DNA from 2 places in the Pseudoalteromonas sp. JSTW genome. Region 2 is predicted to be linked to the other one. Evidence: predicted binding sites of a transcription regulator. Region 2 holds the regulator's gene; the other holds the start of a gene.
The links. The regulator FliA, encoded in region 2, starts transcription of late flagellar genes. The targets are predictions, from matches to a motif close to CTAAAGNTNNNNNNNNNNNNGCCGATA.
Positions count from the first base shown of each region.

Region 1: the regulator FliA is predicted to act here: its motif matches at 2,032-2,058, upstream of pomA (flagellar motor protein PomA).

Region 1 covers NZ_CP058972.1:2,750,619-2,754,818, reverse strand. The annotation lists gene dxs (1-deoxy-D-xylulose-5-phosphate synthase) at 1-626, opposite strand, end outside; gene ispA ((2E,6E)-farnesyl diphosphate synthase) at 715-1,554, opposite strand; gene xseB (exodeoxyribonuclease VII small subunit) at 1,607-1,849, opposite strand; gene pomA (flagellar motor protein PomA) at 2,121-2,888, shown strand; gene GZH31_RS12440 (flagellar motor protein MotB) at 2,891-3,814, shown strand; gene GZH31_RS12435 (hypothetical protein) at 3,944-4,200, shown strand, end outside.
Region 2 covers NZ_CP058972.1:1,002,284-1,006,483, reverse strand. The annotation lists gene GZH31_RS04645 (chemotaxis protein CheA) at 1-254, opposite strand, end outside; gene GZH31_RS04640 (protein phosphatase CheZ) at 270-1,037, opposite strand; gene cheY (chemotaxis response regulator CheY) at 1,055-1,438, opposite strand; gene GZH31_RS04630 (RNA polymerase sigma factor FliA) at 1,478-2,188, opposite strand; gene GZH31_RS04625 (MinD/ParA family protein) at 2,215-3,075, opposite strand; gene flhF (flagellar biosynthesis protein FlhF) at 3,068-4,200, opposite strand, start outside.

The DNA of each region.
Region 1 (4,200 bases), 1.7 Mb from region 2:
CGGATATTGGTATAGAAACTACCTGATAAAATGCGAGCGAAGTGGTTGTTTAATGCGCCCACGTTTTCTGAAATCGACATTTCGTTATCATTTAAGATAATCAGCACATTTGGGTTTACATCACCCATGTGGTTCATCGCTTCAAATGCCATACCCGCAGTAATGGCACCATCACCAATTACGGCAACTGTTTTTCGATCTTTACCTTCTTTTTCTGCCGCAATTGCCATGCCTAGGGCTGCAGAAATAGAGGTGCTAGAGTGACCTACACTGAATGTATCGTATTTACTTTCTTCACGGAATGGGAAAGGGTGTAAGCCATCCTTTTGACGAATCGTATGCATTTGGTCACGACGACCCGTTAAGATTTTGTGTGGGTATGCTTGGTGACCCACATCCCATACTAAACGATCTTCAGGGGTGTTATAGACATAATGCAGCGCAACAGTTAACTCAACAGTGCCTAATCCTGATGCTAAATGACCACTACTTTGCGAAACTGAGTTCAAAAGGTATTCACGTAACTCTTTACTAAACGCAGGTAATTTGTCTTGCGCTAAATCACGCAGTTGTGCTGGTTCGTCAACCAAACTTAATAATGGATACTTGCTACTATCAAGTGTCATGTTTTTTATACATCCTTCGCTAACCAGAGTGCATTATAGCCCATAGCGGCTCTGATTTTTTAGTTATTTTGTCTTTCTTTTGTAGGCACTAATATTTACGTTCAACTATATAGCTGGCAAGGCTTGCCAACTCATTTGTGTCGTAATCTATTGCCTCAAGAGCCTGATGAGCTTGGGCAAGTAAATCTTGCGCTTTTTGTTTAGCACCTGCCATGCCTAATAAAGCAGGGTAGGTTGCTTTATTAGCCGCAATATCTGACCCTTGAGGCTTTCCTAATGTTTCAGTATCAGCTTCAACGTCTAGGATATCGTCTTGTACCTGAAAAGCCAGACCTATCGCTTGACCAAATAGATTTAGTTGCTGCAATGTATGCTGATCACAGTGAGTCGCGCACAAAGCTCCCAGTGTAATTGCACAATTTAAAAGCGCCCCGGTTTTCAGTTGGTGGATACGTTCCAATTGCTCAACACTGATCACTTGATCGGTAGAGACAATATCCAGTGCTTGTCCCCCAACCATACCTTCAATACCTGAGGCTTTGCTTAATGAGGCTATCATTTTAACCTGTTGTGTCGCTGGCACCGTAAATTGATGATTAGCAATTAAATCAAATGCAAGCGTTTGCAGTGCATCGCCGGCTAAAATTGCCTGTGCTTCGCCATAAACAATGTGGCAAGTTGGTCGGCCTCGGCGTAAATCATCATCGTCCATTGCTGGCAAATCATCGTGTACAAGTGAGTAACTATGGATACACTCAATGGCTGCTGCAAGTACATCTAAATCGGCTTTGTTTGCTCCCATCATACGACCGGTTGCGTAAACAAGGTACGGCCGTAAACGCTTCCCCCCATTTAAAACACCATAATGGGTTGCGTCTTTAATTGTTTGTTCGGTATTAAGTGGCTGATCAAAATAGCGATTTAACATGGCTTCAACATCGTGTTGAGCACGTTGTAGTTGTTCTTTTAATTGCACTGAATTAGTCCAGGTTTGAATCAAAGTTGCTCAGAGGAGCTTGGCTATCGTTGCCCATTAAAATGGCCACTTTTTGTTCTGCTTGCTGTAATTTACCTGATGAGGCATTTGCCAGTGAAATACCACGTTCAAACTGTTTAAGTGACTGTTCTAAAGACAGTTCACCTTGCTCCATTTGCACAACTATTTGAGATAATTCATCCAGCGCTTCTTCAAAGCTTAAGTTTTCTGGTTTCTTTGCCGCCATTGTGGCCTCGATAGCTATTAGAAAGTGAGGCCAATTTTAGGGGGAATGCTAAACTAGGTCAAAGAATGATGTGTTTTTTTACGCATAAAGCGATTTCGATATGCTATTTTTACGCTTTTAGATACAGCTTAAACTTGTAGCTTAAAAATCTTACATTAAAATAAAATTAATTCATTTAATGATTTAAGTAATTCAATTGCTTGCCGATAAGCAGTTAATAATAAAAATTTGATGCCTGAGGGTGTCGTGTTATTTTCCTCTGGAGGGGTATGTGGATTTAGCAACCATAATAGGTATTCTTGGTGCCATAGGCTTAATTGCTATGTCGATGGTGTTAAGTAGTGACGGCCAAGTTGCAATGTTTTACAACACACCTTCGGTGGTCATTGTATTCGGTGGCTCGATTTTTATTGTGTTATCAAACTTCACCATGGGACAGTTTTTGGGGATAGGGAAGGTTGCAGCTAAAGCCTTCATGTTCAAAATTGAATCTCCAGAAGAGTTAATTGAAAAAGCAGTTGAACTAGCTGACTCTGCACGTAAAGGTGGCTTTCTCGCGCTGGAAGAGGCTGATATCCCCAATGCGTTCATGCGAAAAGGGGTTGATATGCTGGTTGATGGTCATGATGCCGATGTTGTGAGGGCTACGCTACAAAAAGATATTTCTTTGACATCTGCACGTCATGAACATGGTGCCACTTTATTTAAATCGCTTGCTGATATCGCCCCGGCAATGGGTATGATTGGTACGCTGATAGGGTTGGTTGCGATGTTATCAAACATGGATGACCCTAAAGCGATTGGTCCTGCTATGGCGGTGGCCTTACTTACCACCTTATACGGTGCATTTTTAGCGAATGTTATTGCTATTCCAATCCAGGTAAAGCTTGAGCTTCGTAAAGACGAAGAAGCACTAAACCAGCGCCTCATTTTGGATGCGGTTTTAGGCATACAAGATGGTCAAAACCCGAAAGTAATTGAAGGGATTTTGAAAAACTATTTAGCCGAATCTAAACGTAAAGTAGATACTGAGGAGTAGGCATGTCTGATCAAGAGTGCAAATGTCCGCCCCCTGGCCTGCCAGCTTGGATGGGCACGTTTGCTGACTTAATGTCGTTATTAATGTGCTTCTTTGTACTCTTACTTGCTTTCTCTGAAATGGATGTACTTAAGTTTAAGCAAATAGCAGGCTCGATGAAGTTTGCTTTTGGTGTGCAAAATAAGATTGAAGTAAAAGATATTCCCAAAGGAACCTCGGTGATTGCAATGGAGTTCACGCCAGGTAAACCTGAGCCCACGCCGATTGAAACGATTCAACAACAAACCGTTGAAATGACTCAGCAAATGTTAGAGTTTCAAGCGGGTGATGAAAGCTCTGCTGGTGGTCGCCAAGAGCAACGAGGTAACAAGCGCGGTGGTGAATCGCAAAGTACTGCGCAAGAGCAAGCGATGGAGCAGTCAATTTCAGCGGCTGATCAAGAGCAAACTAATGAGCTTGTGAAAAAAATTGCTCAGCAATTAGAGCAACAGATTATGGATGGGGCGATTGAGCTTGAGTCGCTTGGTCAGCAAATTATTATCCGTATTCGTGAAAATGGCTCGTTCCCATCGGGCAGCGCATTTTTACAGCCTAAATTTAAACCTATCATTCGTGATATAGCGACCTTACTTAAAGACGTACCTGGTGAAATTACGGTGTCTGGCCATACTGATGATTTTCAGGTTTCTAATGAGCTATACACCAATAACTGGGATTTATCTTCGAAAAGAGCGGTGGCGGTTGCCAGTGAAATGGAAAAAGCCTCAGGTTTCGATAAGTCGCGCATGGTGGTTGTCGGGCATGCTGAAACACGGCCGCTTGTTCCCAATGTGACCGATGAAGATCGCCGACGTAATCGACGTGTCGAGATCTCTATAATGCAGGGTAAAGCGCACGAGTCAGACCCTATTGATGTGAGACCATAAATCTATTACAGTAAAACTTCGTTAACAGATGTAATGGAGTATACAAATGAAAAAAATAGATAAGTACTGCTACATGCCAGGTAATGGTAGTGGTGATGATGATGATAAAACTGATTAAGGTAGGTAATTTTGCCTGATTGGTTTGGCTCCATCATATCAATATTAAATAATAGCTGGGTATTCATGTTGAGCCCAGCTATTTTCGTTTTCTATCTACAAAAAGACTGGTTTGCCTTTCGGTTTGCACTAATCACAGCCTGCTTCTTTTTATACGGCACGTTGATTCATGACCATTTACGTGGTTTTGATGATATTTATGTCTGGCGCTATGTAGTGTGGGCTTTCAATGATATTGCTTGGATGGCTGTAATTGCGTATTTAGGGAT
Region 2 (4,200 bases):
GTGACACTGCGCACGCCTTGGCGCAACAAATCAAACACATTTTCAGCACCATGACACGCATCAACAAGTTCAGTCATGCTTAAAAAGCCTGCGCCACCTTTTACGGTGTGAAAGCCTCTAAAAATAGCGTTTAGTAAGTCTTTATCATCTGGATTATTTTCAAGCTCGACCAATTGCTCTGACAAAAGCTCTAAAATTTCCCCTGCTTCAACAAGGAAATCCTGTAAAATATCTTCATCGACTTCAAAGCTCATGCAGCTACTCTCCTCTTAGAAGCCCAGACTTGATAATAGGTCATCAACTTCATCTTGTCCTGAAACAACATCATCGCGTGACTCTTTATCAATAATTGGCCCTTCTGGACCTGCCAGCGTATCGCTTTGTGCAGGTGCTTTGTCTATGGCCTGTTTTTCTTGTTTTATTTGACCATCGTCTTGACTGCCGAATACAGTTAAGAGATTGATTAAACTGTCTTCTACTTCGCGCACTAATTCGATAACACGGCGTATTACCTGCCCCGTCAAGTCTTGATAATCTTGCGCCATTAGCACGTTGGTCATCAAGCCTTGTAACTCATCTGTTTTGGTGTGCGAGTTATTCATGAACTTATCTAAGCTGTGGCATAACGTTTTAAATTCACCGAGTTCAATTTCTCGATTCATTAAACGATCCCACGTTGGTTTAATCGTGGCAATTTCATCAGCGAGCTGTTGTGCTATAGGCAAACTCGCTTCCACGGCATCCATCGTTTTATTGGCCGCGCTTTCAGTCATTTCCATGACATAATTCAAGCGCTGCTTTGCATCCGGGATTGCTTCTGTTGTTAAATCTGTGAGTCGAGTATCAAGATCGAAGTTTTTTAGTGCTTCATGAAGTTGTCGTGTCAATTTACCGACTTCAGCAAACAACTCTGATTGTTCTTTTGATGCTGTTTCAAGTATCAGCTTATCAGCTTTCTCTTGTTCACCATTTTCAAGATACTCAACAAGTTGACGAGCTTGCTCTAAACTTATTTGAGGCGCAGCAAGTGCTGACATAAGCCTCTCCCCTTAGATTAACCTAAACGTTCAAACACTTTTTCCAATTTGGTTTTCAGTGTCGCAGCAGTGAATGGTTTGACGATATAGCCATTAACACCCGCTTGAGCAGCAGCAACAATTTGTTCTTTTTTCGCTTCAGCTGTCACCATTAACACGGGGATATGTTTAAGGCTATCATCAGCACGAATTGCGCGTAATAGATCAATACCTTGCATTCCAGGCATATTCCAATCTGTTACAACAAAATCAAACTCTTGATTTTGCAACATCGGCAATGCTGTTGAACCATCATCAGCTTCCTGCACATTGGTAAAACCTAAATCCCTTAACAGGTTTTTAATGATACGTCTCATTGTAGAAAAATCATCAACAACAAGAATTTTCATGTTTTTATCCAAAACATCCTCCGGTGAGGTTTGAACCTTATTTACTTACTACTAATTAATCCAGTCATTGATTTTTGCTTTGAGCTTAATCATCGCCTGACCATGTATTTGACTCACACGCGATTCGCTAACATCGAGTATGTGCCCTATTTCTTTTAAGTTCATTTCATCGTTGTAATACAAAGACAAAACGAGTGCATCTCTTTCTGGTAACGATTGGATAGCCGTCAATAGAGACTGGTTAAACCGTTCATTTTTAACATTATTAAACGGTTTGTCTAGTGCTAAATCATGCCCCATAGGTGTGATGACGTCTTCATCAACGCCTAAATCCTCTATACCCAGTACCTTACTGGAATTTACATCATGTAGAATATGATGGTACTCATCCAGTGTAATATCAAGTTTTTCAGCAACTTCTGTGTCTTTTGGCTCGCGGTTTAAAATACTCTCTAAATCCGAAATCGTTTCAGCGACAAGGCGTGCATTACGGTGAACTGAACGGGGAGCCCAATCACCTCGACGGATTTCATCGAGCATAGCCCCTCGAATTCGAATACCCGCAAATGTTTCAAAACTGGCCCCTTTACTCGCATCAAAATTTTTCGACGCTTCTATAAGGCCAATCATACCTGACTGAATCAAATCATCGAGTTGCACACTGGCAGGTAAACGAGCAATTAGATGACACGCCACTTTTTTGACTAAAGAGGCATGTTTTTCAACAATCGCATTTAAATTCTGTGCTGATTGATATCCCATCGCTTTATTCACCGATGTTGTCATAGTTAACCGTTTACTAGTTTTTCAATAAAAAATTCTAAATGACCTGACGGTTGATTTGGAATTGGCCACTTAACTGCTTTCGTTGCTAATGTTTTAAATGCCACAGCGGCTGGTGAGTTTGGAAATAACTCCACAATCACTTTTTGGCGGCGGGTCGATTTGCGCATATTCTCGTCATACGGAATGGTTGCGACAAGTTCCATAGACACATCTAAGAATCGATCCGTTACTTTTGAGAGTTTAGCAAATAATTCTTGCCCTTCACGCATACTGCGCACCATATTGGCAACTATTTTAAATTTGTAAACGCCATGCTCACGACTTAACACTTTAATTAGGGCGTAAGCGTCGGTAATTGAGGTAGGTTCATCGCATACAACAACAACAACATCTTGCGCTGCACGCGAAAAGCTTAATACCATGTCTGAAATACCCGCAGCGGTATCGACAATTAAAATATCAAACTCAGTATTTAGCTCGCTAAATGCGCGGATAAGCCCCGCATGTTCTGACGGTGTTAACTCAACCATACTTTGCGAGCCCGAAGTCGCTGGCACAATTTTTATACCTGCTGGGCCTTCGACAAGAATTTCATCCAGTTCACACTCACCAGATAAAACATGAGATAAGTTTCTCTCGACACGTAAACCAAGCATTACGTCACAATTTGCCAACCCTAAATCGGCATCTAATACTAATACACGATTTCCCAGCTGACCTAATGCGATCGCGGTATTGAGTGACACATTCGTTTTACCCACACCACCTTTGCCGCCAGTGACAGCGATAACTTTAACGCCACTATTATTATTTTGATTCATTTTGCGCAGGCCGCTTGCTTGATCTAATACTGTGTTAATCATACATCCCTACTGTGTTCGACGCTACTGCTTGACGTCGTGAATGTTGTGCTTTTGCTCGTTTTAAATATAATTGCTCAGCTTTTTTTACTAGTTTTTCTGCATTCGCAACGCGAATATCTTCAGGAACACGCTGACCATTAGTAAGATACCCTATTGGCAAGCGATTTTGAATCGCAATACTAATAATCTCACCTAAACTAAGTGATTCATCTAACTTAGTGAAGATACAACCACTTAGTTGCACTTTTTTAAAGTGGCGAACGGTTTCTTGTAGCACATTAATTTGCGCTGTTGCACTTAACACTAAATAACTGCGAATGTCGACACGCTGATTGCGCATTAATGTATTAAGTTGTTCAGTTAAGCGTAAGTCGCGTTGACTCATACCCGCAGTGTCTATTAATACTAGACGCTTATTGCGTAAATGGTATAACACTTCAGCTAATTCATTTGCGTCTTTAACTTGTTTCACACCACAGCCAATAATGCGGCCATAAGTGGCTAGCTGCTCATACGCTCCAATACGGTAAGTGTCTGTTGTAATAAGCGCGACTTTATCTGCACCATATTTTTGTGCACCAAGGGCTGCCAATTTCGCCACGGTGGTGGTTTTGCCCACCCCCGTAGGACCCACTAAAGCGTACACACCGCCTTGACGTAAAATTTCATTATTTGTTGTATGCATTTGGTTTTCAACCATTTGCAACAAAGCTTGCCACGCTTGTTGACGCGAAACGTCATCAGGAATAAAACACGCCATTTGCTCCGCAACATCACGCTCAATGCCCATACCGGCTAGGCGATCAATCATACAAGCACGGGTAGGATCGCGACGCGCCATGTCTTGCTGCATCAAACCAGATACTTGATGTTCAAGTAATTGACGAATGGCATTCATTTCTTCACGCATCGTCGCCATTTCTGAGTGGTTTGCGGGTGCGGCCGTTTTGTGTTCTGCTGGTGAATCTAAATCGTCGAAGCCTGTGTCTAAATCATCATCAAAACCTAGGCTATGTGCTTGTGTTTGCACTCGCGGTGCAGCTTGCTCTTGATAGCGAGGTTTTGCTGAATATTGCGGCTGCTCTTGCGGCGCAAAACTGTGTGCTTTTGGCTGATAATGTTCAC